DNA from 4 places in the Erwinia sp. 1181_3 genome. Region 4 is predicted to be linked to each of the others. Evidence: predicted binding sites of a transcription regulator. Region 4 holds the regulator's gene; each other region holds the start of a gene.
What was found. Region 4 encodes PurR, which represses purine synthesis genes. Its sites were predicted from a motif close to CANGCAAACGTTTGCNTG; they were not measured.
Positions count from the first base shown of each region.

Region 1 (7,800 bases), on a different contig from region 4:
GAGCAGGGATATGAAACCGACTGCAGCTACCTCGCCCGCTGGTCGCGTGATTATCAAATGGCCGTGGTGATGGCGAATCACGCCTGGCCCACGGGCGGCTACCAGTGTGCGGGTAAAAGTGCTTTCTGGGACGCGACCGGACGCCAGGTCATACGCGGGGGCGAAGGCGAGCAACTGATTATTGCCCGTCGTAGCGGTAATCATTGGCAAGGAGAGGCGCATTCGTTACCCTGCCCGTCAGTTCTGTAAACGGGAGAAGCTATGTTACGCGTGATAGACACGGAAACCTGCGGCCTGCAGGGTGGTATTGTCGAAGTGGCATCGGTGGATGTGATTGACGGACAAATCGTCAATCCAATGAGCGACCTGATCTCACCCGACCGCCCTATCAGCCATCAAGCCATGGCCATCCATAAAATTACCGAGGCCATGGTGCGGGGGAAACCCACCATTGAGCAGGCGATCGGCCGCTATCACGGCAGCCCTTATTATGTGGCGCACAATGCCAGCTTTGACCGCCGTATGCTGCCAGAGATGCCCGGTGAATGGATCTGCACAATGGCGCTTTCGCGCCGCCTGTGGCCGGGCCTGAAATACAGTAATCTGGCGCTGCGCGAATCCTTACAGCTGGAGGTGACGCCGCCGGAAAATTTACATGCCCACCGTGCGCTATATGACTGCTACATCACTGCGGCGCTGCTGATCCGTATTATGTCGTTCAGCGGCTGGGATGCGCCAGAGATGATCCGTCGGATGCAGGTGCAGGGATCGTTTAATACCTTCCCGTTCGGTAAGTATCGCGGGCAGAAAGTGGATGATGTGGCGAAGAAAGATCCGGGATATTTAAAGTGGATGCTAAAAAATATCACGGATCTGAAGCCCGACTTACGCAGTGCCATGCAGCGGGCGTTGAGTGCGACGGATTAAGCCGCGGGTGTGGTCAGCAGGCCGCTGGCCAGCCCGATAAGAAATGCATACTCCAGCGCCACCCCTTCATAGGCTTTAAAACGGCCTGACTTTCCGCCATGACCAGAGTCCATATCCGTTTGCAGCAACAGTAGATGATTATCGGTTTTCAGCTCACGTAGCTTAGCCACCCATTTTGCTGGCTCCCAGTACTGAACCTGGGAGTCATGCAGACCGGTGGTGATCAACAGATGCGGATAATCCTGCGCCTTAATGTTGTCATACGGGCTGTACTGTTTGATGTAGTGATAATACTGCTCCTCAGCCGGATTGCCCCACTCGTCATATTCGCCAGTGGTAAGCGGAATGGTTTCATCCAGCATCGTCGTCACCACATCCACGAACGGCACCTGCGCGACGACCCCCTTGAAACGCTCCGGGGCCATATTAATGACGGTGCCCATCAGCAACCCACCGGCACTTCCGCCCATCGCATAGAGTTTTTCCGCATCGCCGTACTTTTTCTCCACCAGCGCATCGGTGATATCGATAAAGTCATGGAAGGTGTTCATTTTATTCAGCAGACGTCCATCGTCGTACCACTGCTGACCCATCTCACCGCCGCCACGAATATGCGTCAGGGAAAAGACAAACCCGCGATCCAACAGGCTGAGACGACTGGCGCTGAAATCAGCATCCATACTGCTGCCGTAAGAACCATAACCGTAAACCAGCAACGGGTTGGTTCCCGGCTGGTAGCTGTCTTTACGGTACACCAGTGAAACGGGGACCTCGACGCCATCACGCATGGTGATCCAGTGGCGTTCGCTGCGATAGCGCGCCGCATCAAACCCTTTCACTTCCGTCTGCTTAAGGACTTCACGCTCACCGGTGTCCAGGTCCAGTTCAAACAGCGTATCCGGCGTGGTCATGGATGAGTAGCCGTAGCGAACTTTGCTGCTGTCCGGCGTCGGGTTATGGCCAATCCAGGTCACATAGGCCGGATCGTCGAAGGCAATGCTGGTGCTCTCACCGCTTTGCCAGTTTATCTGACGCAGGCTGGTCAGCCCCTGCTGACGCTCTTCCACCACCAGCCAGTCGCGGAACAGCGTATAGCCTTCCAGCACAGTCGTATCCCGTGGCGCAATCAGCGGCTGCCACTGCTGCTCATCTGCACTGTCGCTGCGGTACAACCCGAAGTTCTTGCCATCCCGGTTGGAACGCACATAGAACTGCCCCTGATAATGGTCCACGCTGTACTCATGATCTTTACGCCGCGCAGAGAACAGCTGGGGCTGAGCATCGGCATCAGCGGCATCCAGCAACAGGATCTCACTGGTGGTGCTGCTGCCGAGAGCAATCGCCACAAACTCTTCGGACGTGGTTTTGTAAACGCTGACGTAGAAGGTGTCATCTTCCTCTTCATACACCAACTGATCCTGCTGCTGCGGCGTGCCCAGCGTATGCCGCCATACCTGATACGGCAGCAGCGTCTTTTTATCTTTCAGCACATAGTAGAGGGTTCGCGAATCACTGGCCCACGTCATCGCGGAGGAGACGCCTTCCAGCACTTCCGGGTACCACTCGCCGTTCTCAAGGTTGCACAGACGAATGCCGTACACCCGGCGTGACAGGAAGTCTTCTGCCACGGCCATTTTCTGGTTATCCGGGCTGATCGCCACGCCGCCCAGGGTATAAAACTCATGGTCAGCAGCACGCTGATTGCCATCCAGCAGCGTATCCCAGTGGTCCGGCGTCTTCGTGTCGGCGGGCTGACGGGCGTAAATCGTGTATTCATTCCCCTCTTCATAGCGGCTCTGATAACGATATCCCCGCTTCACATAAGGCACCGAATGGTCACGGGCAGGAATGCGGTCGATGATCTCCTGCAACAGCTCCGCCTGTAAGGCCTGCTGCGGCAGCAACTGTTGCTGACAGTAGTCGTTCTCAGCCCGCAGATAAGCAAGCACCTCTGGCGCTTCGCGCTCGTCGTCGCGCAGCCAGTAATAATTATCGATACGGGTATCACCGTGCAGGGTCATCTGATGGGGAATTTTATTCGCTTTAGGAGGTGTCATAGTCTCTTCGCAGTTGCTGTGCCTGTGTGTAAGGTTGGCAGCAACCAGACTGATTAACAAGCCGTTATCAGTGCAACAACGTGCTTTTCAGGGGATTTTTTTGCGCGGGTGACAGTGTTCACCCGCGAAGGATTAACTGATCTATCAGGCAGGGAGCTTCTGCTTCTCGGCACGAATGTCGGTTTCAATCGACTGACGCACGTCCTGTGGGATTTTCAAGGCATCGCCCAGCGCCTGCAAATAGCTGCGCTCCATAAAGTGGTCAACATCGATGACAAGGTTGCTGAGGAAATAGACCTCCAGCGCTTCTTCTTCGTTTTTCACATCGGCCGCCAGCTTCTGCGGATCAAGCGGAGAGTCAATGGCACGCTGCACCAGCTGCTCGCCCTGCGCACCTAAACCAGACTGGCGAATATGTTCATCAATGGCTTTACGCTCATCGTTGTCGATATGGCCGTCACTTTTGGCCGCAAAGACCAGCGCTTCAATCAGACGCTCGGCGCGACGGTCGACCGGGGAGCTCTGCTGACCAAACTCAGGCTGATCCTGATGGGTTTCACTGACACGCTGTTTGTACTTATTCCACAACAGGGCACCCGCAGCAGCACCGCCGCCGATGATTACGGCGTTCTTCCCGTACTTCATCAACAGGTTGCGGGAAGATTTACTGGCAATCAGCAATCCCGCCAGGCCACCGAGTGCACCGGGGGCCAGCATTTTGCTCAGCCCTTCTCCGCCAGAGGAGGATTTGCCTGCCTTGCCTAATACCGTCTGAATCTGTTGCAGCCAGTTGCTCATAGTCAGTCCTTCATTACCCGAAAACACCACAATAAAGCAGCACACGTCAGGAAACGTCAAACGATGAAAAGGCTGTAAAATTTCCCGTTGTTTCCAGCGGCAGATGGACAGATATCCTGCAGTCAGTCGTGGATAAGTTGTTGGATGGTTGCATTGCCTCTACCCTGAAAAGGAAATTACGCAGAGGAGAATCGATACAAATGGCATTTTCGGCGAACCCATTGTTTATCAATACCATCCTGCTCGGTGGCAGCAGTGAAGAGAAACTGCGTGCAGCTGCAGCGGCGGGTTTCAGTCAGGTGGAATTGTGGCAGCAGGATGTGAGTGAAGCCGTGGGCGATGCCGCCGCGCTGGCCGATCTCTGCCAGCAGCTTTCCCTCGGGCTGACGGATTACCAGGTGCTGCTGGATTTTGATGGGGCGCCAGAGAGCCTGCGTGAGGATAAACGGCATGAAGCCTTACAGATGATGGCAACGGCGCAACGCCTTGGCGCATCAACGCTGTTGGTGCCGGCATCCACTCATCCGCACTGTTGCACAGAACGTATCGAAGCGGATTTACGCTGGCTGGTGCAGCAGGCGGCAGATCATGGCCTGCGCGTAGCGTATGAGGCGATGGCCTGGAGCCAGCATATTAATAACACCGCCCAGGCATGGCAGCTTATCCAGCAAATTGACGCACCCAATCTGGGGCTGGTGGTGGATGCTTTTCATATTTTTGTACGCCAGAGAACGCTGGAAGACCTGGCCGGTATTCCGGCAGAGAGGATTTTTCTGGTGCAGTTGTCCGATCTGAATGAGCAGCCGGATGCAAAGCATCTGGTCGATACGGCCCGGCATCACCGATTGTTACCCGGTGAGGGCCAATACCCACTGAAGGCGCTGTTAGCGCATTTGCAGCAGATCGGTTACGAGGGGCCAATAGGCCTGGAAGTATTTAACGATCAACGCCACGCTGCTGACCCGCTGGCAACGGCACAGGCAGCGATGGCGTCATTGCGCAGTGTGCTGAGCACATAATGATCTGAACGGCTGATCAGAAAAAAGATCAGCCACAGCAGGGGCGGGTTACACCGCGCGCAGTTTGCCTTCATCAGATGCGTCGCTGTTATCAGCCGCACTGCTCTCTTCAGGCAGTTTACCGGTGCGGAGGATCTGTTGCAGCGCGTCTTTATTTTCCGCCATAAACAGCCCCAGCGCTTCACCCTGCTGTTCTTCCATTTCCAGCGGGCTGGCGGTCAGCCAGTCGGCAAAGACTTCCGCCAGGTCGAGCATCTTGTCGTAAGCATCGGCTTCTTTCTTGCTGGCAAATGTCATCTTTTCCTCACCTTTTCTGACGACAACGTATTTGATTTCAACAGCCATGATTTTCGTCCTGTTTAACTGTATTTTTATACAGTGTAGCAGCGTCGCTTTTTTCACTCAAGCGTAAAGTGCGGATGATTACGCAAACGTTTTCGTTTATACTTCGCGCGTTTTTTTCAATCCATTCAGGTAGAGATTATGACAACTCTTGGAACTGCGCTGCGCCCTAATGCAACCCGTGTAATGCTGCTGGGATCCGGTGAACTGGGCAAAGAAGTAGCGCTGGAATGCCAGCGTCTGGGTGTGGAGGTGATCGCCGTGGATCGCTATGCCGATGCCCCTGCGATGCACATTGCCCACCGCAGCCATGTGATCAATATGCTGGATGGCGCAGCCCTGGCCGCACTGGTCGCGCAGGAAAAGCCGGACTTCGTGGTGCCGGAAATTGAAGCGATCGCCACCGATATGCTGATCGAACTGGAAAAACAGGGACAGCACGTAGTGCCGACCGCACGCGCCGCGAAACTGACCATGAACCGTGAAGGTATTCGCCGCCTTGCTGCGGAAGATCTGGCGTTGCCGACGTCATCCTACCGCTTTGCCGACAGCCGCGAGGCTTTCCTGGCCGCCGCTGATGAGATCGGTTTCCCGTGCATCGTAAAACCCGTGATGAGTTCTTCCGGTAAAGGGCAGAGTTTTATCCGTGAAGCCGCACAGCTGGATGCTGCATGGGAATATGCACAACAGGGTGGCCGTGCCGGTGCCGGTCGGGTGATCGTTGAAGGCGTGGTGAAGTTTGATTTCGAAATTACCCTGCTGACCATCAATGCTGTCGACGGCATTCACTTCTGCGCGCCTATCGGACATCGTCAGGAAGATGGCGACTATCGCGAATCCTGGCAGCCGCAGCAGATGAGCGAGCTCGCACTGAAACGTGCGCAGGAGATTGCTGAAAAAGTGGTGAATGCACTGGGTGGACGCGGTCTGTTTGGCGTTGAGCTGTTTGTTTGCGGTGATGAGGTGGTGTTCAGTGAAGTGTCGCCACGCCCGCATGATACCGGCATGGTCACGCTGATTTCTCAGGACGTCTCCGAGTTCGCGCTGCATGTGCGCGCGTTCCTCGGTCTGCCCATTGGCGGCATCCGTCAGTACGGTCCGGCGGCATCAGCAGTGATCCTGCCAGAGCTGGACAGCAACAATGTGCAGTTCGCCAACCTGTCTGCTGCACTGGGCGCCGGGCTGCAACTGCGCCTGTTTGGCAAGCCAGAAATTCAGGGCAAACGCCGTCTTGGTGTGGCACTGGCAACGGGCAATGACGTGGAAGAGGCGGTGCAGCGTGCCATCAGTGCCGCTGCCAGCGTAAAAGTCAGCGGCTGACAGACCTGCGGATTATTCAAGGGGCGGAATTCCGCCCCTTGTGGTTTTATCGCGCCCCGGCAACGGCTTCCTGCGCCAGGCGGGTAATACGGTCATAATCCCCCGCTTCCAGCGCATCCGCTGGCACCAGCCACGACCCACCAATACATAGCACACTTTTCAGCGCCAGGTAGTCGCGGTAGTTAGCCGGCGAGATGCCGCCCGTCGGGCAAAAACGTACTTGTGGGAAAGGCCCGCCAATCGCCTGTAAGGCTTTCACGCCGCCGTTAGCTTCCGCCGGGAAGAATTTAAACTCACGCAGACCATAATCAAGACCGGTCATCAATTCAGACACGGTGCTGATTCCCGGGATCAACGGCACTGGGCCGTCTACAGCGGCTCTGAGCAACGGCTCGGTCAGGCCCGGGCTGATGATAAACTGCGCGCCCGCATCGGTGACTTCTTTCAACTGCTGCGCGTTCAACACGGTGCCTGCCCCAACAATCGCTTCAGGCACTTCTCTCACCATGGCCTTCAGGGCATCCATCGCGCAGGGCGTGCGCAGCGTCACTTCCAGCACACGCACACCACCCGCTACCAATGCTTTCGCCATCGGAACAGCATGCTCAAGCTTGTTCACCACGATCACCGGCACAACCGGGCCTGTTTTCAGAATCTGTTCAGCGCTTGTTTTCCAGTTACTCATCAACGACGTTCTCCTGTCTGGCCTGCCTTCCGTCCTGGTGGATCGTAGCAGGCAAAAGTGACGCTCGCGGCGTCAGGAAGTGATTATGCGATCTACCATACAGGAGAAGCACCGCGAGCGTCTACGCGATCGTTGTGTTTTTAAAATGCAGGTTCATTTTTTATGAAGCCGTATTTTGCCCACAAAAAAGCCCGCCGAAGCGGGCTTAACCTGTCAGGACAGATTACTCGAATTCATTCCACGACCGACCATCACGGGTAATCATGGCCACGGAAGCCACAGGCCCCCATGTTCCCGCCTGATAAGGCTTAGGTGCTTCTTTATCGGAAGACCAGGCATCCATAATGGAGTCAACCCATTTCCAGGCTTCCTCAACTTCGTCACGACGCACGAACAGGGCCTGGATACCGCGCATGGTTTCCAGCAGCAGGCGCTCATAGGCATCCGCCAGATGCGACTGATTGAAGGTTTCTGAGAAGCTCAGATCCAGCTTGGTGGTTTGCAGGTTATGTTTGTGATCCAGCCCTGGCACTTTGTTCAGGATCTGAATATCCATGCCTTCATCCGGCTGCAGACGAATGGTCAGTTTGTTCTGTGGCAGTTCCTGCCAGGTGTCTTTAAACAGGTTAAGTGCCGGGTTTTTGAAATACAC
Region 1 covers NZ_VTDE01000001.1:240,229-248,028, forward strand. Annotated here, with positions in the region: gene FY046_RS01105 (carbon-nitrogen hydrolase family protein) at 1-249, shown strand, start outside; gene exoX (exodeoxyribonuclease X) at 262-927, shown strand; gene FY046_RS01115 (S9 family peptidase) at 924-2,984, opposite strand; gene FY046_RS01120 (tellurite resistance TerB family protein) at 3,129-3,782, opposite strand; gene FY046_RS01125 (sugar phosphate isomerase/epimerase family protein) at 3,983-4,801, shown strand; gene FY046_RS01130 (YebG family protein) at 4,850-5,146, opposite strand; gene purT (formate-dependent phosphoribosylglycinamide formyltransferase) at 5,285-6,463, shown strand; gene FY046_RS01140 (bifunctional 4-hydroxy-2-oxoglutarate aldolase/2-dehydro-3-deoxy-phosphogluconate aldolase) at 6,510-7,148, opposite strand; gene zwf (glucose-6-phosphate dehydrogenase) at 7,372-7,800, opposite strand, start outside.
Region 1: the regulator PurR is predicted to act here: its motif matches at 5,226-5,243, upstream of purT (formate-dependent phosphoribosylglycinamide formyltransferase).

Region 2 (7,800 bases), on a different contig from region 4:
CGCCCTGAGTCAGGCATGCCTGCCCCCTGCGCAAGATTTACTGCAGGAACATCGGTCGGATACCGCCTGACATCGCGGGTTGCGCACTCAGCCACAGCATGGCTCCAGCGGCAATCAGCAGCACGCCACCGGTCAGAGCCAGACAGTTCAATGCCACTACATGCCAGGCAGCAGATCCTGAATGGCGCGTTAAACGCTGTGCCAGGGAACGCGAGAGCTGTACCACCAGCGCCATGCCCGATACCGTTAGCGCCGTGCCCAGTGCCATGACCAGCGCGGATAGCACCCCCCAGAAGTAAACACCGATCACCTTTGAAAACAGCAACATCATAATGGCCCCCGAGCAGGGTCGTAACCCCATCGACAGTACCACCGCGACCTTCGTTTTCCATCCCGTCGCCTGTGACAACATCGCACTGTCCGGCACATGCTGATGCCCACAACCACAGTGTTCACTGTGCTGATGCCCCGCAGGCAAAATACGGGTGATGGTCATTCGGACAGGTGCCGGGCGCAGCTGCAGCCACAATTTTTTCAGGGCTCGCCAGCACAGCCACAGGCCCAGGCCGATCACCAGTAGATAGCTCCCTTTTTCCAGCCAATAGCTGCTGAGATGCATCTGGCGCGAAGAGAGTTGCAACACGCCCAGCATTATCGTCACCAGCGCAATCGCCACTGCCCCTTGCACTACAGCCGCGGCCAGCGTCAGTTGCAGGCTGGTTTTCATTTTCGTCGGGTGGGTAGCAAGAAAGGTGGCTATCACCACTTTGCCATGGCCGGGGCCGAGCGCATGTAATACGCCATAAAGCAGGCTGAAACCCATTAGCGCCAGCCCGGCCTGATGAGGATTGCTGGCAACCTGTTGTAACAGCCCGGTCATCTGCTGATGCAGACTCTTCTGCCACATAATGCTTTGCAACAGGATTTGCGGCCAGTGCTGCCAAATCCACAGCCCTCCCAGGAGCATCCCTGACATCAACAGCGCGAACGGCCATATCGCCCCTCTACGCGGAGCGCGGCTGAGGCCACTTACTGACATATCAGCGTCACCGTCTGGGCAAACTGGCGACCAAGATCCATCTCTTCCGCTGGCGCATCTGCTTTATCCAGTGACAGCGCATAGGCTTGCATGGAGGCATCCGGTTTGGGGGTTTGCAGCTCGAAATGACATTGTGATACCAGTTCTGCCGGGACTGTCAGTGCTTTTTCAGAGTCGTAATACATATCTACAAAGTAAGTGGGATCAAAAGTGGAAAACGTATATCGCTGGCCTTTTAGCGCCTGCGGATGTGCCAGCGGCAGAATAAACTCCAGCACCGCCTGATGGCCCTGCCGCGAAAGATGGTATTCCGGCGGCAGATTATCGAATTTTACCGGCTGCTTCTGGTGCCAGAATTCGCTGAAGTAATGCTGGCCTAACACATTGGCCATCACTTCTGCCGCCAGTTTTTTCCAAACCACTGAATCCGGTTTTGCCGTTCCTGCATCGTATAACAGATCGGCAGAGGTGATTTCATCCATCACCCAGCGCATTTTCAGCCCGGTGAGCCGATCGCCCTGATGAACCAGCGTGGTCTGCATATCGATAAAGCTGTGCGGATGCGCCATGGCAACCGGGGACAAAACGATTATCAGCCCTGCGGCCCCCACTGCACACCTGTTATAATGTAACAAATTAAACTCCACTCCAGTTTTTGTCGATTATTTTTGTGACCTGTCTTAAAAGCTCTGAATAAAACTGACTCGATTGACCACAACGTGGCTGGCTAAGGCTATTCTTAGCATAATCAATCGCTACTGGGATCACAGATGATGAGTACACACTCACCTGAAATGTCTGTCCTCTCCAGTCCACAGCGCCGTTGCCACCTGCTTTTAATGCTCTGCCTGCCTGAATCCTTCGTCACTGTGGAATCGGTTTGCCAGCTTAACGGTGTGGATCACGCCGTAACCCGGCAAGATATAGCGGAGGTGGCAGAGGAAATCCAGCGCTATCACCATCTTGCCATTGAGCTGGATGAGCTGGGCGCGTTGCGCCTTCGTGGAACGCATTTAGATCAGCGTCTGTGCCTGCTACATAACTTACGGCGGGCTCTGCGGCTGTCTCCGGCGTTTATCCATAACGACTTTTCCTCCGTCATTAAGCAACAACTTCAGACGCTGCCAGTGGATAAGGCCTTGTACGATGAGCATAACCTGGCAGCACTGGTCCAGTATTGTTCACTTCATCTGGACCGCGAGTTCAGCGCTCGCGATACCCAATTTTTACAGGTCTGGCTGCGCTATGCTCTCGCCTGGCACTGCCAGCCGGACTTTACCGCACAGCAACTGCACTGGATCGAAGGTAAACCGGAGTTTTCACTGGCACAGGCGATTGCCCGCTGCTGGAGTAAACGTGGCTATCAGGCGGCGGTTAATGAGGTTGCGTTACTCGCCCTGCTCTTCAGCCAACTGCATGTTCCCCAGAGACAACACACCCTCAGCGCTCATGAACGCCAACTTCTCCAGTCCGTGGAGCTGTTAATTCAGCGCTTTCAGGCGTTGTCTGGCATGGTATTCAGTAATGACGCGGGCCTAAGCGCACAACTTTATACGCATCTGGCGCAGGCGCTGGAGCGTACTCTGTTTTCCATCGGCATCGATCACAATCTGGTTGACGATATCGCCCAGCAGTACCCGCGTCTGCTGCGTACTACGCGTGAGGCTATCGCCGCGCTGGAACAACAATACAGCGTGCAGTTCACCGATGAAGAGATGGGTCTGATTGCGATTATTTTTGGCGCATGGCTGATGCAGGAAAGCGCCTTGCAAGAGAAGCAGGTGTTGTTATTGATTGGTCGTGATAGCGAACTGGAGCAGCAGGTTGAGCAGCAGCTGCGTGAACTGACGCTGCTGCCGCTGACGATTAAGTACCAGGATGTTGCCGACTTTCAGCGCCACAGCGCACCGAAAGGGATCGCGCTGGTGATCACGCCTTATGCCACGCCGCTGCCGCTCTACTCACCACCGCTGATCCATGCTGAACTGCCGCTGGGCGAACACCAGCAGCGCAGTATCCGCCTGCTGCTGGAGTCATAATCAGGTCACTTTTGGCCGCAGGAACAGCACTGGCACAACCAGCAGAGCCATCACCCAGAACACGCCGCCTTGCAGGTGCTGGAACAGCACACCACACACCATGGTCATCAGAGCAATGCCACCACCCATTGCCAGTGCGGAATAGACTGACTGCAGGCGGATCACCTCGCTCCCGTCGCGGGCAGCGATAAAGCGCATAGCCGCCAGATGACAAATAGTGAAACTGCCACAGTGCAGAATTTGTGCAACGACAAGCCAACCCAGTTCCGTGGACGACGCCATCATACTCCAGCGTAAAACAGCACAGACACAGGACAGCAACAGCAGATCGCGTGCGCTCCAGCGGCGGAACAGTCGGTTGCTGGCGGCAAACACCACAATTTCAGCCACGACGCCCAGCGACCATAAATAGCCCACAATGCTCGACGAGTAGCCTGCTTCTTGCCAGTAAATGGCACTGAAGCCGTAGTAGGCGGCATGCGCCCCCTGCATCAGCGTCACGCATAGCAGGAAGCGCCAGACGGCGGTTTCACTGAGCATCTGCTTCCACTGCGCCCATCCGCTATGTTCGGTTTGTTTTTCCATCCCCTGCGGCATCACCGCCGGGCGTAGCATCATACCTGCAATCATCGCCCCGCATCCCACACACAGCAGCATCAGGATGGCGTGATAGGAAAAATGTGTCACCAGCACACCGGTAAGCGCCGAGCTGATCACAAACGCCAGGGAACCCCACAACCGCACCGGACCGTAAGGCAGGGCGATCTGTCGCTGCCAGGTTGCGGCCAGCGCATCGCTCAACGGCACCAGCGGTGAGAAGAACAGATTGAATCCGACCATCACCAGCAGCAGCCACACCCACTGGGAACCTGCCCAGAAGCCCAGCGCAAATAACAGCGTCAGCGAAGCCAGCAGGCGCAGGACGCTAATCAGTCGTGAAGGGTTAGTGACGCGTGAGGCGATAAGCAGGCTACCGGCAAAGCGGGCAATCATGCCGCAGCCCAGCAGCAGGCCGATTTTTTCCGGTTGCAGGCCGCTGTCTTTTAGCCAGACGCCCCAGAACGGTAAATAGACGCCATAGGCGAAGAAATAGGTGAAGTAGCTCAGTCCAAGCCAGTACGTGGAACGTATCGTCATTTTCCCTCCGACAAAGTGGAGGCTAATGTACACCGCCGCACAGGATAAAAAAATAGCGGGACACTTTCGTGTCCCGCTATCTGTACTCAGGCTCCCATTAAATCAGGAGGTAAGGACGGATTTATGCATATACAGGGAAGCGTGCACAGATTTCCAGCACCTGCTTCTTCACACGCTCGCTCACGCCTTCATCATTGATATTGTCGAGAATATCGCTGATCCAGCCTGCCAGTTCGCGCACTTCTGCTTCTTTAAAACCACGACGGGTGACAGCCGGGGAACCGATACGAATACCTGAAGTCACAAACGGGCTTTTCGGATCGTTAGGTACGCTGTTTTTGTTCACGGTAATGTTGGCACGGCCCAGGGCTGCGTCAGCTTCTTTACCGGTCAGGTTTTTGTCTACCAGGTCCAGCAGGAACAGGTGGTTATGCGTACCGCCAGAAACCACGTTGTAGCCGCGTGCCAGGAACACTTCCACCATTGCTTTAGCGTTTTTAGCCACTTGCTGCTGGTAGGTTTTGAACTCAGGTTCCATCGCTTCTTTGAAGGCAACCGCTTTACCCGCGATAACGTGCATTAACGGGCCACCCTGGCCACCAGGGAAGACAGCAGAGTTCAGTTTTTTGTACAGGTCTTCGTCACCGCCAGCCGCGAGGATCAGGCCGCCACGTGGGCCTGCCAGGGTTTTGTGCGTGGTGGAGGTCACGATGTGCGCATGAGGTACCGGGTTAGGGTACACGTCAGCCGCAATCAGACCCGCCACGTGCGCCATATCAACGAACAGGTAAGCGCCAACGGTATCTGCGATTTCGCGCATTTTTGCCCAGTCGCACACGCCAGAGTAAGCAGAGAAACCACCAACGATCATTTTTGGCTGGTGCTTTTTCGCCAGTTCAGCCAGTTCGTTGTAATCAATCTGGCCGGTCTCATCGATGCCGTAAGGGATGACGTTATACAGCTTACCAGACAGGTTAACCGGGGAACCGTGAGTCAGGTGACCGCCGTGTGCCAGGTTCATACCCAGAATGGTATCGCCCGGCTGCAGCAGCGCAGTGTATACCGCGAAGTTAGCCTGGGAACCGGAGTGCGGCTGCACGTTGGCGTAGTCTGCACCAAACAGGGCTTTAGCACGGTCGATAGCCAGCTGCTCAACGATATCCACGTACTCACAACCACCGTAGTAGCGCTTGCCCGGATAACCTTCAGCGTACTTGTTGGTCAGCTGAGATCCCTGAGCCTGCATAACACGTGGGCTGGTGTAATTCTCTGAAGCAATCAGCTCGATGTGCTCTTCCTGGCGCACTTTCTCCTGCTCCATCGCCTGCCATAAATCGGCATCATAATCGGCAATGTTCATTTCACGTTTTAACATTTGCATCTCCTGACTCAACTGACTTGCAATAATGAATGCCCCCGCTGGGGAGCGATGGGCAATAGTTTAAACTGTTTATGCACCTGTTGAATAGCTTAACCACTGCCTTTTTACGCAAACGATTGGCTTCAGGTGTGGCAAGGGTTAGTTACTGTTCTTTGCAAGTCCCGGATAAGGAATTCTCCTCATCTGCCAGATGCTGTTTTTTCAACAAGACCGTACATCGCGTGCGGAAAAATACCCTCTCACTCTAAAGGTGTATTTACAGCGGAGTATGTTGCGAATAACATGCATTTTAAATACATGTTTAATTTCTTGCTAAGGAGCACACCATGCTGGACAGCCAAACCATTGCCATCGTCAAATCTACTATCCCCTCCGTTGCTGCACTCGGCCCTCGCCTGACCTCGCATTTCTATCAGCGGATGTTTGCCCACAACCCTGAGCTGAAAGACATCTTTAATATGAGCAACCAGAGCACAGGTAATCAGCCGGAAGCGCTGTTTAATGCCATCTGCGCCTACGCCAGCAATCTGGATAACCTCGCCGCGCTGGGCCCTGCCGTAGAGAAAATTGCGCAGAAACACACCAGTTTCGCTATTCGTCCCGATCACTATCCGATCGTCGGTGAGCACTTGCTGGCGAGTATTGATGAAATGCTGCATCCGGGTGAAGAGGTGCTGGCAGCATGGGGCAAAGCCTACGGCGTACTGGCCGGAATTTTTGTACAGCGTGAGGAGCAGATTTATGAAGAAACCGAAGAAAAAGTCGGCGGCTGGCGCGGTGGCCATCGTGAATTTGTTATCAGCGAGATCGTCCCGCAGAGTTCCGTGATCAAAAGTTTTATCCTGACTCCCGTCGATGGCCAACCGGTCGCAGATTATAAAGCCGGGCAGTATCTGGCGGTATGGGTGAAAGACCCGGGTTTTGAGAATCAGGAGATTCGCCAGTATTCCCTGACGCGCACGCCCAACGGTCGTGACTATCGTATTGCCGTGCGCCATGATGAAGGCGGTGTGATGTCCAGCTGGCTGCATCAGCAGCAGCCCGGCCAGCGCGTTCATCTGGCCCCCCCTGCCGGGGATTTCTTCCTTGATATCACGGCTGAGACGCCGGTGACACTGATGTCGGGTGGTGTCGGCCTGACGCCGATGCTGGCGATGCTAAACCAGCTGGCGAAAGATAAACATCCCGCCACAGTACAGTGGCTGCACGCCACCGAGAATGGCGCAACCCATGCTTTCGCTGAGGAAGTGACCGCGCTGGGGGCGCAGTTGCCGCAGTTCTGGCAACACATCTGGTACAACCATCCGCAGGCGCAGGATGAAGGGAAATATCACCAGCGTGGGCTGATGAACTTGCTGCCGCTGGAATCACGCGTCAGCGATCCGGCAATGCACTATTATCTCTGCGGCCCACTGGCCTTTATGGAAGCGGAAGAAAAGGGGCTGCTAGAGTTAGGGGTTAAAAAAGAGCACATCCACTACGAAGTGTTCGGGCCGCATAAAGCGTTATAAAAGCAAACGGGCTGGCCGCGCAATGCGGTCAGCCCGTTGGGACCCCGAAAACGACAATCAGATCGCTTCTTCGTCTTCCTCGCCAGTACGAATACGCACCACGCGCGCAACGTCGAACACGAAGATTTTACCATCGCCGATTTTACCGGTCTGCGCCGTACGCATGATGGTATCAACGCAGGTATCCACGATGTCGTCCGCAATCACGATTTCGATTTTCACTTTTGGCAGAAAATCGACCATGTACTCTGCGCCACGATACAGCTCGGTGTGGCCCTTCTGACGACCAAAGCCTTTCACTTCAGTCACGGTCATCCCGGTGATGCCGACTTCCGCCAGCGCTTCACGCACATCATCCAGTTTGAACGGTTTGATAATTGCATCAATCTTTTTCATGGCAGACCCTTTTCTCTCCCTCCGTGCCCGGACGGATAATCAGTTAACTATATACCCGTTACGCTCAGCCTGCCTGCGTACGGGCAGCAGACCGAACATGTCTGAGGTATACCGGACGTCCGTCTCTTTTCAGGCAGCTAAACTACCATAATCAGGCAGCGTTACCGCAGTGAAAATTATTCTTTAAAATCGGCAGCATCCAACTCATGACGCGATAACAGTTTATAGAACTCAGTACGGTTACGCCCCGCCAGCCTTGCCGCGTTAGTCACATTGCCTTTGGTCATTTGCAACAAT
Region 2 covers NZ_VTDE01000008.1:59,101-66,900, reverse strand. Annotated here, with positions in the region: gene FY046_RS17925 (nickel/cobalt transporter) at 38-1,039, opposite strand; gene FY046_RS17920 (DUF1007 family protein) at 1,030-1,608, opposite strand; gene csiE (stationary phase inducible protein CsiE) at 1,810-3,078, shown strand; gene FY046_RS17910 (3-phenylpropionate MFS transporter) at 3,079-4,215, opposite strand; gene glyA (serine hydroxymethyltransferase) at 4,337-5,590, opposite strand; gene hmpA (NO-inducible flavohemoprotein) at 5,923-7,107, shown strand; gene glnB (nitrogen regulatory protein P-II) at 7,165-7,503, opposite strand; gene glrR (two-component system response regulator GlrR) at 7,680-7,800, opposite strand, start outside.
Region 2: the regulator PurR is predicted to act here: its motif matches at 5,702-5,719, upstream of glyA (serine hydroxymethyltransferase).

Region 3 (7,800 bases), on a different contig from region 4:
GCTGGCAACCACTGATTACCTGATTCTGCTGGGCGTACTGGCAACACTGGTGGGTGATGCGCTCACGTTACTGCCCACCAAACGTATGCTGTATGCCATCGGTGCTTTCTTCCTGTCGCACCTGCTTTATACCCTCTACTTCGCCAGCCAGATGACGCTCAGTGTGTTCTGGCCCATCCCATTAGTGCTGTTGATCGTCGGTGGCGTGGTAATCGCCACGATCTGGAGCCGTCTGGAAGAACTGCGCTGGCCGATCTGCACCTTTTTCGGTATGGCACTGCTGATGGTCTGGCTGGCGACGGAACGTTATTTTGTTCTGCCGTCCGAAGATGCCTTTACCCTGATGGCCGGAGCAATATTGCTGCTGCTGGGTAACATCGTCTGGTTAGTCAGCCATTATCGCCGCCGCTTTAGCGCTGACAGTGCGATTATCGCCGCCTGCTATTTCGGCGGTCACTTTATGATTGTGCGCGCCCTGTGGCTGTAATTTGTACCATACCCTAAATAATTCGAGTTTCAGGACTAAAAGGCTTTAGCCTTTTTGAACCGCGCAACGCGCTGCCCTCCTGGGGCGAGGCCAGGCCGAGTAACGCGGCAAGCCCGCAGGGTGAGCCTCACGGATGAGGCTCATAGTCTCCAGCAGCATAGATAACTATGTGACTGGAGTGAGCGGGTGCAGCCAACGCACCTGAGGCTCGAAGTATGACGGGTATAGCGCTTGACTCTGGAGTCCACTCCAGAGTGTAAGATGGGTATCGACGGGCATTGGTGCCCGCCGATACCTGTCAGGAGGCGTTATGCACCAGCACTCTTCATGTGGTTGTGGTCACCACCACGCCAGTCAACAGCACGGATGCAGCACCCGCCCGCGCCCCGTTATTCAAAAAATCACCGCTGTCAGCGCAGCCAGCGTTGATGCCCCCTGTTGTGAAGATGCAGCCTGCAGTTCGGGGAACGACCCCGATGATGAGGGCGACAGGCCCACTGGCGCTTTAAGCTTTAGCTGGCTGGTGACAGGGATGGACTGCCCGGCCTGCGCACGCAAGGTAGAAACCGCAGTAAAACAACTTCCTCAGGTAGCCATGGCGCGCGTGGTATTTTCCAGCGAAAAACTGCGGGTCGATGCCAGCAGCGATATCCGTGATGACGTTGAACGGGCAGTGGCTCGCGCCGGTTTTCAATTACAGCGCAGCGATGCTCCCACCGCACCTAAAGTTGAACAGAGTTTCTGGCAGGAGAATGTGAACCTGATTCTGCTGGCTGTACTGATGGCGATAAGTGCACTGCTGAGTAGCCTGAATCATCCGGCAGGCACGCTGGCCTTTACCCTGACCACACTGGTTGGCGTCTGGCCGATTGGCCGCAGCGCCCTGCGTCTGATGCGCAGCGGGTCGCCATTCAGCATTGAAACCCTGATGACCGTTGCGGCTCTCGGCGCACTGTTTATCGGCGCTACCGCAGAAGCGGCGATGGTACTGCTGTTGTTTATGCTGGGAGAGCGGCTGGAGTCCTTTGCCGCCGGGCGTGCACGCAAAGGTGTGACTGCGCTGATGGCACTCAAGCCGGATACAGCGCTACGCCTGCGTTCAGGTCTGCGTGAAAACGTGGCGGTGAACGCGTTACGCCCCGGAGATGTCATTGAGGTGGCCGCCGGTGCGCGGCTGCCCACCGATGCGAAACTGCTCAGTGCTTTTGCCAGCTTTGATGAAAGTGCCCTCACCGGGGAGTCAGTGCCGGTTGAACGCCAGAAAAATGAAACCATCGCCGCTGGTTGCCTGAGCGTGGATCGACTGGTGCAGCTGGAAGTAGTGTCCGAACCCGGTAAAAGTGCCATTGACCGCATTCTGCATCTGATTGAAGAAGCCGAAGAGCGGCGCGCGCCTATTGAACGTTTCCTCGACCGCTTCAGCCGTATCTACACCCCGGCCATTATTGCACTGTCGCTGGCAGTAGTACTGGTACCGCCGCTGTTTATGGGGGCTGAATGGCAACCGTGGATCTATAAAGGATTAACACTGCTGCTGATCGGTTGCCCGTGCGCGCTGGTGATTTCCACCCCGGCGGCGATTACCTCCGGGCTGGCTGCTGCGGCACGCCGGGGGGCATTAATTAAAGGCGGTGCGGCGCTGGAAAACCTGGGCAGCGTACGTACCATCGCTTTTGACAAAACCGGCACCCTGACCGAAGGCAAACCGCAGGTCACCGCTATTCTGCCGCTGGCCGCACTGGATGAGGATCAGTTACTGGCAACGGCTGCCGCCATTGAACAGAGTTCCTCCCACCCGCTGGCGCTGGCGATTGTGGCGGCGGCAACAGACCGACAGCTGACCATCCCTGGAGCCGAATCACAACGCGCCCTGGCGGGCAGCGGCGTGGAAGCCGTTGTGAGTGATCGCTTACTTTCCATCTGCGCACCATCAAAACTGCCTGAAGCGTTGCTGGCACCGCAGCGTGAGAACGTGGAAACCCTGGAAAACGCGGGCAATACCGTGGTGCTGATGCATGATGGCCAGCAGCTGCTGGGAATCATCGCGCTGCGCGATACGCTGCGTGCCGATGCCAAAGCTGCACTGGACGAGCTGAAGTCATTGGGCATCCAGGCCGTGATGCTGACGGGCGATAATCCGCGCGCGGCGGCGGCCATCGCCGCTGAGCTGAATATTGACTACCGCGCAGGCCTGTTACCGGAAGATAAAGTCGCGGCGGTCAGCCAGCTTAATCAGCAGCAGCCGGTAGCAATGGTCGGTGACGGCATTAATGATGCTCCGGCGATGAAGGCCGCTACCATCGGTATTGCAATGGGCAGCGGCAGTGATGTCGCACTGGAAACCGCCGATGCCGCACTGACCCATAACCGGCTCAATGGCCTGGCCGCGATGATCCGCCTGTCGCGCGCAACCCATACCAATATCCGCCAGAATGTGGCGTTGGCGCTGGGGCTGAAAGGGCTGTTCCTGGTGACGACGTTACTGGGGATAACGGGACTGTGGCTCGCGGTATTGGCAGACTCGGGGGCGACAGCGTTAGTGACCGCTAACGCACTGCGGTTGTTACGAAAGAAATAGCGGGGTAAACGTTGGGCGAGGCATGCCTCGCCCCTACGGAGTAATGCAACGTTCCGGGGGTATACCAGAGGCCAGGCATCCATCGCCACGACAGGATAGCGCAACGTACCGGATTGTCCCGGGTGTCGGGCATGCATCGCCCACTGGGATAGTGCCGGGTTGTCCCAGGGGTCGGGCATGCCCGACCCGCACCTTACAATCCTTTCTTCAGCAAAAACTGATACGGCAGAACATCGGTGTTCTGAGCCACCAGCGTATGCTCCATAAAACGGCAGAAACCAGGGATATCGCGCGTGGTGGCCGGGTCATCAGCGATAATCAACAGGGTTTCACCGTCTTGCATATGGCGCACAGTCTTGCGCACCATCATCACCGGTTCCGGGCAGCGCAGGCCCAGCGCATCAAGGGTCTGGTCGGGGTTGGCGAAAAGGTCGCTCATGATATTCTCAGTTATTATGTAACGGACGGCGCCTATTTTAGCGCCAGTCGGTGCGTGTGCAAGGATTGCCTGCAACGATAACGTTTGCGTTAAAATTAACCATTGCATTAGCAGGTCAAAGCGGTAATATGCCGCGAATTCGCCTGAGCGAAACACAGACAAATTTTCATGGGTTCCCTCACCCCAATCTAAAAAGGCTGACAACAATGATCGCTTTTTCTACGCGCCAGCGCACCCACGCGCTGGTCTGGCTGTCCCTTTTCCATTTGCTGGTGATCACCTCCAGTAACTATCTGGTGCAGCTGCCGGTGGCAATTTTTGGTTTGCACACCACCTGGGGCGCGTTCAGCTTCCCATTTATCTTCCTGGCGACTGACCTGACGGTACGGATTTTCGGTGCCCCACTGGCACGACGCATTATCCTTGCCGTGATGATCCCGGCGCTGTTTATCTCCTACACCATCTCAGCACTGTTTTATCAGGGTGAATGGCAGGGCTTCGCAGCGCTGGAAGAGATGAATCTGTTTGTTGCCCGCATCGCCTGCGCCAGCTTTATGGCCTATGCGCTCGGCCAGATCCTCGATATCCACGTGTTCAATCGCCTGCGCCAGAAAGCCGCCTGGTGGATGGCACCGGCGGCGGCGATGTTCCTCGGCAATATCAGCGATACCCTCGCTTTCTTCTTTATTGCCTTCTATAAAAGTCCTGACCTGTTTATGGCCACCCACTGGGTGGAGATCGCCCTGGTGGATTACAGCTTCAAAGTGCTTATCTGTATGGTGTTCTTCCTGCCAGCTTACGGCGTGCTGCTGAATGCCGCGCTGAAACGATTAGCAGAGAAATCCAATAGCACCCGCGTCAACTTCGGTTAATCTGAGGTTTGAACTCAGGCCGTTATATACCCCAAGTCATTCGAGCCGCAGCCAACACCGCTGCAGCGTGAAGTACGACGGGTATAAGTTGCTTTTGAAGGCTGAATACGATTGTATAAGCACCTGATCTCTACGCGACCAATGTGAAAGGAACCCTGATGCGTAACTTACTGAAATATGCCGGAATCGCGCTGCTGGTAGCTGGACTGGCTGCCTGTGATGGCAAGAAAGATGAGAAAGCTGCCGCCGATGATAATGGCGTCAGCAGCAGTCAGTCCAATCAGAATGTCACTCTGATGGATGGCAAACTGAGCTTCACCCTGCCGGCAGGCATGTCTGACAAGAGCGGCAAGCTCGGCACTCAGGCGAACAATATGCACGTCTATGCGGATGAGTCAGGCCAGAAAGCGATCATCGTGATTGATGGTGAGAGCACGAACGAAGGTCTGGATGTGCTGGCAGGTCGTCTTGAAGCGCAGCAGCGTAATCGTGATGCACAGCTTCAGGTCGTGACCAACAAAGCCATTACCGTGAAAGGCCAGCCGTTACAGCAACTGGACACCGTGATCTCTGCCAATAACCAGTCTTCATGGTCTTCTGTGGTTCTGGGTAAAGTCGATGGCAAGCTGCTGACACTGCAGATCACGCTGCCTGCGGAAAACCAGCAGCAGGCACAAACCGAAGCGGAAAGCATTATCAGCACCATTCAGCTGAAATAATCTGATGGCATAAAAAAAGCCCCCCGCATCTCTGGTGCGGGGGGCTTTTTATTGGCCGTTACAGCCCGGCGTGTTCGCGAATATACTTACGCGCTTTAACTGCATACTCGAACGGATTAGCCAGCGCAGGGTCCTGCTCCGCTTCCACCACCATCCAGCCTTTGTAGCCGAAATCATCGAGAATTTTAAACACCGGATCGAAATCAATCACGCCATCACCCGGAACGGTGAAGGTGCCTTTCTTCACGCCATCAAGGAATGACAACTTCTGACTCTTCACCTGCGCCACAACCTCATCACGCACGTCTTTTAAGTGCACGTGATTAATGCGCGGCAGGTATTTCGTCAGGATGGCCAGCATGGCTTCCTGGGATCCTTCAGAGTAGTAAGCGTGGCCGGTATCGAACAGCAGATAAACATCATCGTTAGTCTCGGCCATAAAGCGATCCACCTCGGCAGTGGTCTGAATACCGGTGCCCATATGATGATGCAGACCCACGGTCATGCCCTTCTCAGCCGCCAGTTTCGCCAGCTCGTTATAGCCTTCCACCGTCAGACGCCACTGCTCATCGGTAAAGTGAGGTTTCTCTTCCAGCACGGCTTTAGTGGTGCCCTGGATGCTCAGGCTCTGCTCTGAACAGCCAATCACTTTTGCCCCCATCGCATGCAGGAAATCACGATGGTTGATGAATTCATCAATAGTTTTCGCTTTATCGCCGTTAGCAAAGAAGGTGCTGAACCAGGCATTGACGATCTCGATACCACGGATGTCCAGCATCGGCTTCAGCACGGCCGGATCGCGCGGGTACTTACTGCCCACTTCACTGCCGGTAAAACCTGCCAGCGCCATTTCACTGACGATCTGCTGGAAGGTATTCTCACTACCCAACTCAGGCATGTCATCGTTGGTCCAGCCGATCGGTGCAATAGCCAGTTTGACGTTATCTTTATTCATGGTGTTACCTCAAAGGTTCACCGGGCGGCCATTGCCGCCCCGCTTTATTTTCTCAGCAGCTCACGCTCGATCAGTTCGCGTGTTTCCACTGCCTGACGATTCATTTTTTCCGGGTAACCGAACAGTGAAGAGGCAATAATTGACTCACCACCGACTTTGAACGTGCGGTTAGCAAAGTCCATATCGCGCAGCGTCTGGAACAGCGTCTGGAAATCGACTTCCCCTTCGCCCACACCCACGTGCTGGTGAATCGTGGCATCAACGCCAGGCGGGTTCACAATATAGCGGCAGTGTTTGGTGTGATTCATGGTGTCCGCGATCAGCACGTGCGACAGGTCGACACCGGAATATTCCAGCATGCTTTTCACATCCCCTTTCCCTTTGTCGTAGAAGAAGGTGTGCGGCACGCTGTAGAGATATTTGACGTTCTCACTGCGGAACGATTTCACCATGTCAGCGGTTTCGTTGCTCTCTTCACAGAAATCCCATGGATGAGACTGGATTTCGATGCGGATGCCTTCACGTTCGACGATAGGCAGCAGCTCTTCCATTGAGCGATAGAACATCTCTTCACAGATTTCAGGTTCGTTCGGGTTACCAGAAAGTTCGGTATTAATCACCTGCACACCGGTTTCAACCGCGATCTCTATCATGCGTTTCCAGTTTCTGACGGCGGCCTGACGGCGCGCTTCGTCCGGACCGGACCAGCGGTACACAACGATATAAGAGGAGATTTCCAGCCCGGTCTCACGCAGCGCGTTTTTGTACTCGGTGATGATTTCGCGGCTGGCTTTTGGATGTTTGTAGAACGGGTTGATCTGCGGATGCGGGGACTGCTCAATATATTTGTAGCCCCAGTCAGCCACCTGGTGAACCATTTTTGTGATGCCCAAATCTCGAATGACATCTACATCAAAGGCAATTTTCATCAGACTCTCCGTGATAAATCAGTACGCTGTTTTACGGTGATCCCCCGTCATATCGACGGGGGTTAAGCGCGTCCGGCCTGTAACCTGACGATCAGTTATTGTAGAAAGCCGGGCGCTGCGGCAGTTCCACCGGCTCAATCGCACCGCTTTCCTGCGCTTTCAGGCAGGCATCGGCAGCGACAGAAGCAGCATAGCCGTCCCAGGCGGATGGCCCGGTCAGCTTGCCTGCGGTGGCGTCGTTAATAAATGCTTGTAATTCAACATCGTAGGCATCAATGAAACGGTCTTTCCAGTCGGTCAGGATAGACGTAGACAGTTTGGCGTCTTTACGCATTTGTACGGCGGACGGCTCTGGCAGTTTGGCGATACCTTCTTCACCCACCACTTCACACTGAATGTCATAACCGTAAGCACAGTTCACGAAGATCTCCACGTCGATGCGAATGCCCTTACGGGTTTCAAACAGCACCACCTGAGGATCACGCAGTTTAGCGTGGGTTTTCGACGTGGAACGTGGGAACACCACCTGTACCGATTTGTAATCATCTTCGGTCAGCCAGCGCAGCACATCCAGCTCGTGGATCAGCGTATTGGTGATCGCCATATCGGTGGTATAGCTTTCCGGCACGGTGGGGTTACGGTGCGCGCAGTGCAGCATCAGCGGCTCACCGATTTCGCCTTTGGTGATCACCTCTTTCAGCGCACGATAGCCGCTATCGTAGGGGCGCATAAAGCCAACCTGCACCAGACGTTTACCAAATTGGATTTCGGCATCAACGATGCGACGGCAACCTTCCGCGCTCATCGCCAGTGGCTTTTCA
Region 3 covers NZ_VTDE01000005.1:116,176-123,975, forward strand. Annotated here, with positions in the region: gene FY046_RS15035 (lysoplasmalogenase) at 1-487, shown strand, start outside; gene FY046_RS15040 (zinc/cadmium/mercury/lead-transporting ATPase) at 798-3,065, shown strand; gene tusA (sulfurtransferase TusA) at 3,259-3,504, opposite strand; gene FY046_RS15050 (7-cyano-7-deazaguanine/7-aminomethyl-7-deazaguanine transporter) at 3,711-4,376, shown strand; gene FY046_RS15055 (DcrB family lipoprotein) at 4,535-5,095, shown strand; gene iolE (myo-inosose-2 dehydratase) at 5,154-6,050, opposite strand; gene FY046_RS15065 (sugar phosphate isomerase/epimerase family protein) at 6,095-6,979, opposite strand; gene FY046_RS15070 (Gfo/Idh/MocA family protein) at 7,071-7,800, opposite strand, start outside.
Region 3: the regulator PurR is predicted to act here: its motif matches at 3,578-3,595, upstream of tusA (sulfurtransferase TusA).

Region 4 (7,800 bases):
GCTGGAACGCTACTTCGCCCGCTATCATCAGCGTCTGCAAGATTATCTGAATGATCATCAGGATGATTCCCGCCAGCGCGTGCTCGACTATTATCATCAGTCACTCTCTTACTGTGAAGAAAGCAGTTTTGCGGGATGCCTGTCGGTGAAATTATCCGCCGAAGTCTGCGATCTGTCTGAAGCTATGCGCAGTGCGTTACATGCGGGATCAACCGCGTTGATGGATACCCTGAAGGCATCACTGGAAAGAGCACAACAACAGCAAACACTGCATGCTGACGTGAACAGTGCAGCCTGTGCACAAACCCTGTACACGCTGTGGCTGGGCGCCAGTCTGCAAAGTAAAATCTGCCGTGATAATGCACCGTTACTCAATGCATGGCAGGAAATGACGCGCATATTGCGTAAAGCTTAAAAAAACAACCCACACTAGTCGACCGGTCTACCAGGAGTAAGTTATGAAACTGAACACGCTGTTTACCCCGTTGAAAACCGGTGCCATCACCGTGCCTAACCGCATTTTTATGGCACCGCTGACGCGCCTGCGTAGCATTGAGCCCGGCGATATCCCTACCCCACTGATGGGTGAATATTATCGCCAGCGCGCAACTGCCGGGTTGATTATTACTGAAGCGACACAGATCAGCTTCCAGGCGAAAGGTTATGCCGGTGCACCGGGATTACATTCATCAGAGCAGATGAGTGCCTGGAAAGCGATTAACGCCGGGATTCATCAGGATGGCGGCCACAGCGCCGTGCAGCTCTGGCACACCGGGCGTATTTCTCATGCCAGCCTGCAACCTGAAGGTAAGGATCCCGTTTCTGCTTCTGCTATTAATGCCGAAACCCGCACATCCCTGCGTGATGCAGAGGGGAAACCGGTACGCGAGGCCACTTCCACACCGCGCGCATTAGCCACGGCAGAAGTTGCAGGCATCGTTGGTGACTTCCGTCAGGCCGTAATTAATGCACGTGAGGCCGATTTTGATCTGGTTGAACTGCATGCCGCTCATGGCTACCTGATTCACCAGTTCCTTTCTCCGGCATCCAACCAGCGTGACGACCAGTACGGTGGCAGTATCGAAAATCGTACCCGCTTTGCACTGGAAGTCGTGGATGCCGCCATTGCAGGCTGGAGTGCCGATCGCATCGGTATCCGTATTTCTCCGCTGGGGCCTTTCAACGGTCTGGATAACGGCGAAGATCAGGAAGAAGCCGCCCTGTACTTTATTGCTGAGCTGGCAAAACGCCAACTGGCCTACCTGCACATCTCTGAACCTGACTGGGCCGGTGGCAAGCCTTACACCCGTGAATTCCGTCAGGCCATCCGTGCTGTTTATCCTGGCGTCATTGTCGGCGCGGGCGGTTACACGGCAGAAAAAGCCGAAGCCCTTATCGGGCAAGGCCTGATTGATGCTGTTGCGTTTGGCCGCAGCTATATTGCCAACCCGGACCTGGTCGCGCGTCTGCAAAACGATGCTCCGCTGAACGAACCTAAGCCAGAAACTTTTTATGGCGGCGGTGCCGAAGGCTATACAGACTATCCGTTCCTCGGTTAATTTCCACAAGGGTTCGCACCCGATGGCATAATCGTTATACTGGTTTTTTTACGTCATCCATCGATGACGCCGATAAAAGAGGATGTTATGCGTTTACTTCACACCATGCTGCGCGTTGGCGATCTGCAACGCTCTGTTGATTTTTATACTAAAGTGCTGGGCATGCGCCTGCTGCGCACCAGTGAAAATACCGAATATAAATACACCCTCGCGTTTGTCGGCTACACCGAAGAGAGCGAAGGTGCTGTCATTGAGCTGACCTACAACTGGGGCGTGGATAAATACGACCTGGGCAATGCTTACGGACATATCGCACTGGGCGTGGATGATGTGGCCGCGACCTGCGATCGTATCCGCAACGATGGCGGGAACGTGACCCGTGAAGCCGGTCCGGTAAAAGGTGGCACCACCGTGATCGCGTTTGTTGAAGACCCGGATGGCTATAAAATTGAGCTGATCGAGAACAAACAAGCGGGTAATGGCCTCGGCCACTAAGTATTTCGGGTGCCTTTTAGGCACCCGCTTCCCCTCCCTGCTGCATCCCCCGACAAAATTTGCCATAATGCGCGCTGCCTTTTTTTCTCCTGTGAGATGCCGATGTCTGAATCGAATGAACTGAATACCCTTAGCAGCCGTTTTCGCGGTTTTTATCCAGTCGTTATTGATGTTGAAACCGCCGGTTTTGATGCCAAAACTAACGCATTACTGGAAATCGCAGCGGTGACGCTAAAGATGAATGACGATGGCTGGCTGGAGAAAGATGAGACGATCCATTTCCACGTAGAGCCTTTTGTCGGTTCAGTTCTGCAACCTGAAGCGCTGGCATTTAACGGTATCGACCCGGAGAATCCGCTGCGCGGTGCGGTCAGTGAACATGAAGCGTTGCATGCCATTTTCAAACTGGTGCGCAAGGGAATTAAGGAGAGCGGCTGTAGCCGGGCGATTATGGTGGCACACAACGCCACATTCGATCTGAACTTCATGAATGCGGCTGCCGAACGCGCCAGCCTGAAGCGTAATCCTTTCCACCCATTCGTCACCTTTGACACCGCGGCACTCAGCGGGCTTGTACTGGGGCAAACCGTTCTGGCGAAGGCCTGTACCGCAGCTGGAATGCCTTTTGATAACGCCCAGGCACACTCCGCACTGTACGATACCCTGCAAACGGCCGATCTGTTCTGCGAACTGGTCAACCGCTGGAAACGTCTGGGAGGCTGGCCACTGCCGGTTGATGCAGAAAGTGACGACAGCGAAGAATAAAGCAACGTGCTGTAAACTCGAAAAAAAACCGGACCTCTCAGGGCCCGGTTTTTTTTATGCTGCCAATAAGCCTGCGTTACTCTGCGGCGTCAGACGGATATTTCTGAGCAGTTTCTTTAATCAACTGCTGCAGCTCGCCGCGCTGATACATCTCGATGATGATATCGCAGCCACCCACCAGCTCACCGTCTACCCACAGCTGTGGGAACGTTGGCCAGTTGGCATATTTTGGCATTTCTGCACGGATGTCCGGGTTCAGCAGAATATCAACGTACGCGAAGCGCTCGCCACAAGCAGATAACGCCTGAACAGCCTGAGCAGAGAAACCGCAGCTTGGCAGTTTAGGGGACCCTTTCATGTACAACAGAATAGGGTTTTCAGAGATCTGACGTTGAATTTTTTCAACAGTACTCATAAATATCTTCCTCAATACGATACATCGTGTGTAGGCTGGGCGCAGCCTGCTTATTGTAGCGATTCTGCCCTGGCGATGAAAATGACATTTTCACATGCGAGAGAGGTAAAAATGTGACCAATAGACAAAACAGGGAAACAAAATAACATTTTCTTATCATCACTGCTGCACCTGTTATGACTAACACTGGTTTTATTGCTGGGTTAACCACCTGATTGTGCTCAATATTACATCATTTTCTTGATCTGTATTATTGAAACAAAAAAGACCTTACCCTTTGTTAAGAAGTTAGATTAGAATTGGCCTAACCTTCTGCATACCGCAGAAATCTCTTTTTTTACCGCGTTGCTGCTTTTTTGTAGCGCACAAACTGTTAATGGGAACGATGCGTTTACTCATCACGCTCTTCATACTGGCTTTCACTCAGTTGTTCTTCAACATGGCGCACGCATCGCCACATGCCCCTATTAATGCAAAACAGCAAAAAGCCGAAAGCAATACTGCACGTGTAGATGACCGCCGTAAGCGCCGCCCGGTAAAAGCCACTTCGACCAAAAAAGTCAAAGAACCTGTCAGTAAGAAAGCCAAAGAAACCGCTAAAAAAGAACCCTCTAAATCAGCACGGCTTCTGCTGGCAAAAAAACTGAAAGAGAAAGAAAAGAAAAAAACCAGCGTGGCCCCGGTGCGTAATGCGAAGGTGGAGAAGAAAACACTGAGTAAAAAACTCGCGGCCAGCAAAAAAGCAGATAAAAAACATTATGGTCGTCAACGCGCAGGCAGCAAAGCCACTGACGATGATAACGATGCTCTGAACGCCCCGCTCAAACTCAGCAAAGCGCATCGCGCTCGCTACCAGAAAGCACGTGAGACGGCGATGAACAAGCTGATGGGCCAGCTCGGTAAACCTTATCAATGGGGCGGCACCTCTCCGAAAACCGGTTTCGACTGCAGTGGTCTGGTGTGGTATGCCTATAAAGACCTGGTGAAGTTCAAGATCCCACGCACGGCTAATGAAATGTACCATCTGCGTGATGCGGCTTCGATTAAGCGCGATCAGTTAGAGAAAGGTGATCTGGTCTTCTTCCGTATTAACGGACGTGGCACAGCAGATCATGTTGGCGTCTATCTGGGTGGAGGGAAATTTATTCAGTCTCCACGGACAGGTAAAGATATTCAGGTCAGTGCGTTGAGCGAAGATTACTGGCAGGAACATTACATCGGTGCGCGCCGTATGATGACGCCTAAAACGATTCGATAATGCGTGTGGGTTCGGGAAGAGTTTCCTCCTCCCGTGCAAGAATTAATGCATTACCGCCGTAAAACTAAACGCAATAATCATCAGCAGTGAACCCACAACGGTCAGCGCCGTCATTTTCATATCAGTGTTCATTCTCTCTCCTCAATAACCTTGTTATTAGTAAGCCAACAGATTTTCCCACAGTTACCCGTAAAAATCTCGTTTTCTGTGCGCAGCCTTGTTAGAATTCTTTATTCCGTTGCGCAACACCGTTGGCAACGTGTAAAAGTCAGCACTGCATGTCACTCTACGGACGATTTTACCCCTTCCCGACCCTTTGAGACAGCACCCAAAATAATTCTGGTCGGGCAGGAATGGCTGTACCCAGGCAAACGTTTAACCAATTAGTTATCAAAATGTTACGATAACACCAGGAGTACGATTTTCATGGCAACAATTAAGGATGTGGCAAAGCGCGCCGGTGTTTCAACCACCACTGTGTCTCACGTGATTAACAAAACGCGCTTTGTAGCCGAAGAGACGCGCGAAGCGGTATGGGTTGCAATCAAAGAATTGCATTATTCCCCCAGCGCCGTAGCCCGCAGTCTGAAGGTCAACCACACCAAAACCATTGGCCTTCTGGCAACATCCAGTGAAGCGCCCTATTTTGCAGAGATCATTGAAGCAATAGAAAACCGCTGCTTTGCCAAAGGCTATACGCTGATTTTGGGCAATGCGCACAACAACCTGCAAAAGCAACAGGCCTATCTGTCAATGATGGCGCAAAAACGCGTCGATGGGCTGCTGGTGATGTGTTCAGAATATCCTGACACGTTGATTTCTATGCTGGAAGATAACCGTAATATTCCGATGGTCGTCATGGATTGGGGCGAATCACGCGGTGATTTCACTGATACCGTGCTTGATAATGCTTTTGAGGGTGGTTACCTGGCGGGGCGCTACCTGATCGAACGCGGGCACCGCGATATCGGCGCGATCCCAGGCCAGCTTGAGCGTAATACAGGCGGTGGCCGCCATGCCGGATTCCTGAAGGCACTGGCAGAAGCGGGCATCACTTTGCGCGATGAATGGCTGGTGCAGGGCGATTTTGAACCTGATTCTGGCTATCGCGCCATGCAGCAAATTTTGTCGCAGAAGCAGCGCCCAACGGCCATTTTCTGTGGCGGTGATATTATGGCCATGGGCGCGATTTGCGCAGCAGATGAAATGGGGCTACGCGTACCGCAGGATATTTCAGTGATCGGTTATGATAACGTGCGCAACGCCCGCTACTTTACGCCCGCACTGACCACCGTCCACCAGCCAAAAGAGCGTCTGGGCGAAACCGCTTTTGATATGTTGCTGGACCGTATTACCAGCAAGCGCGAAGATCCGCAAACCATTGAAGTTCACCCTTCACTGATCGAGCGTCGTTCCGTTGCCGATGGTCCTTTCCGCGACTACCGCCGTTAATCACTCACCTGCCACTGGCCAGGATGTTCGCTTAACCACTCTGCATTCAGGGTTTCTGTGCTCCCCAGATAGTCCAGTAACCAACTTAGCGCCGGTGAGGCGCTTTGTTCCGACCAGCTGAGATAACAGGGACTGTCGGGAAACGGGGACGTCAGCGTCACTTCTCCTAACACGCCTTGTTGCAGCCAGGGCTGGGCAAAATGACCGGGTACCATCCCAACACACAGCCCGGCTCGCAGGCAGTCAAACGCACTTTCCCAGTCAGGCACCACCAGCCGTCGTTGATTATCTAATGTCCACGTGGTGCGTTTCGGCAAGGCACGTGAGGTATCTTCCAGCACCAGCGATGGCCACTCACGGATTAACGTCTCGCTTAACGGTCCCTCATGGCTCAGCAGAGGATGTGACGTTTTCACCACGCAGCGCCAGTTAAGACTTCCCATATCACGAAAAGCAAAACGTCCTCGTACCGGGATCGCCTGAGTCGCACCGATCGCAACATCGACGCGACCGTCAGCCAGCGCATCCCACACACCGTTGAACACTTCCGGCATGATATGCAGTTCCATATCCGGAAAATGCCGGTAGAAATCCACGACCAGCTGCCGGGTGCGTGCCGGGCGCACAATTCTGTCGACCGCAATATTGATTTGTCCCCGCCAGCCGTTAGCCACCTGTTGACAGCGTGTGCGGGTGGCGAGCATTTTTTTGATAACAGCACGACCTTCTTCAATGAAAACCCGTCCGGCGTCCGTCAACTCCACATCACGATGACGACGCTCAAACAGACTCACGGCCAGCCAGGCTTCCAGCTGGCGCACGGTATAACTTACTGCGGAGGGGACGCGATGCAATTCCGCCGCAGCAGCGGTAAAGCTGCCCGTCCTCGCCACCGCATCAACCACTTCAAGAGAATGTTCAGACCACATGATTCGCCTTCAATATTTTTCATCGCAACCCACGAATATTAGCGTTTCACAGACGGGTCAGCACGCGATTACACTGCACGCGTAAAAAAATTGTCTAATAAGAGTTAAAAACCATGCGTTCCAAAGGATTTATGATTTACCTTGCGCTGCTCAGTATGCTGGGCTTTCTTGCTACCGATATGTACCTACCCGCGTTTGGCGTGATGCAACAGGACTTACAGACGGAAGCCGGCGCCATTAGCGCCAGTTTAAGTATCTTCCTCGCCGGGTTTGCCTGCGCACAGCTAGTCTGGGGCCCGTTGTCAGACCGCATCGGCCGCAAACCGGTGTTGATGATGGGCTTGAGTCTGTTCGCCGTTGGTTGTGCAGCCATGCTGTGGGTGGAGTCGGCTTTCTGGTTGCTGATCGTTCGCTTTGTTCAGGCCGTGGGTGTGTGCGCTGCGGCGGTGAGCTGGCAGGCTCTGGTGGTTGATCGCTACAGTGGTCCGCGGGCCAACCGTGTCTTTGCCACCATTATGCCCCTGGTCGCCCTCTCGCCTGCGCTGGCTCCCCTGTTGGGTGCCTGGTTACTGCAACACTTTTCCTGGCGTTCTATTTTCGTTGTCCTGTTACTGCTCAGTCTCGCGCTACTGATCCCTACATTGCGCTTGCCGTCACGCCCGGTGGACGATCACGCTGCCGTTAAGCCCCGCACGCCTGGCTTCCTCACATTGCTGAAGTCGCCTATTTACAGTGGCAACGTGGCGATTTATGCCGCGTGCTCTGCCAGCTTCTTTGCCTGGCTCACCGGCTCCCCTTTCATTCTGGGTAACCTTGGTTTGTCCCCTGCAGATATTGGCCTCAGCTATGTTCCGCAAACTGTGGCGTTTCTTGTCGGCGGGTTTAGCTGCCGCGCCCTGTTGAACCACTTTGCCGGGCGCCAATTGT
Region 4 covers NZ_VTDE01000004.1:385,364-393,163, forward strand. Annotated here, with positions in the region: gene FY046_RS13745 (TetR/AcrR family transcriptional regulator) at 1-415, shown strand, start outside; gene nemA (alkene reductase) at 459-1,559, shown strand; gene gloA (lactoylglutathione lyase) at 1,647-2,054, shown strand; gene rnt (ribonuclease T) at 2,151-2,819, shown strand; gene FY046_RS13765 (Grx4 family monothiol glutaredoxin) at 2,896-3,234, opposite strand; gene FY046_RS13770 (C40 family peptidase) at 3,620-4,492, shown strand; gene cydH (cytochrome bd-I oxidase subunit CydH) at 4,535-4,624, opposite strand; gene purR (HTH-type transcriptional repressor PurR) at 4,919-5,944, shown strand; gene punR (DNA-binding transcriptional activator PunR) at 5,941-6,873, opposite strand; gene punC (purine nucleoside transporter PunC) at 6,987-7,800, shown strand, end outside.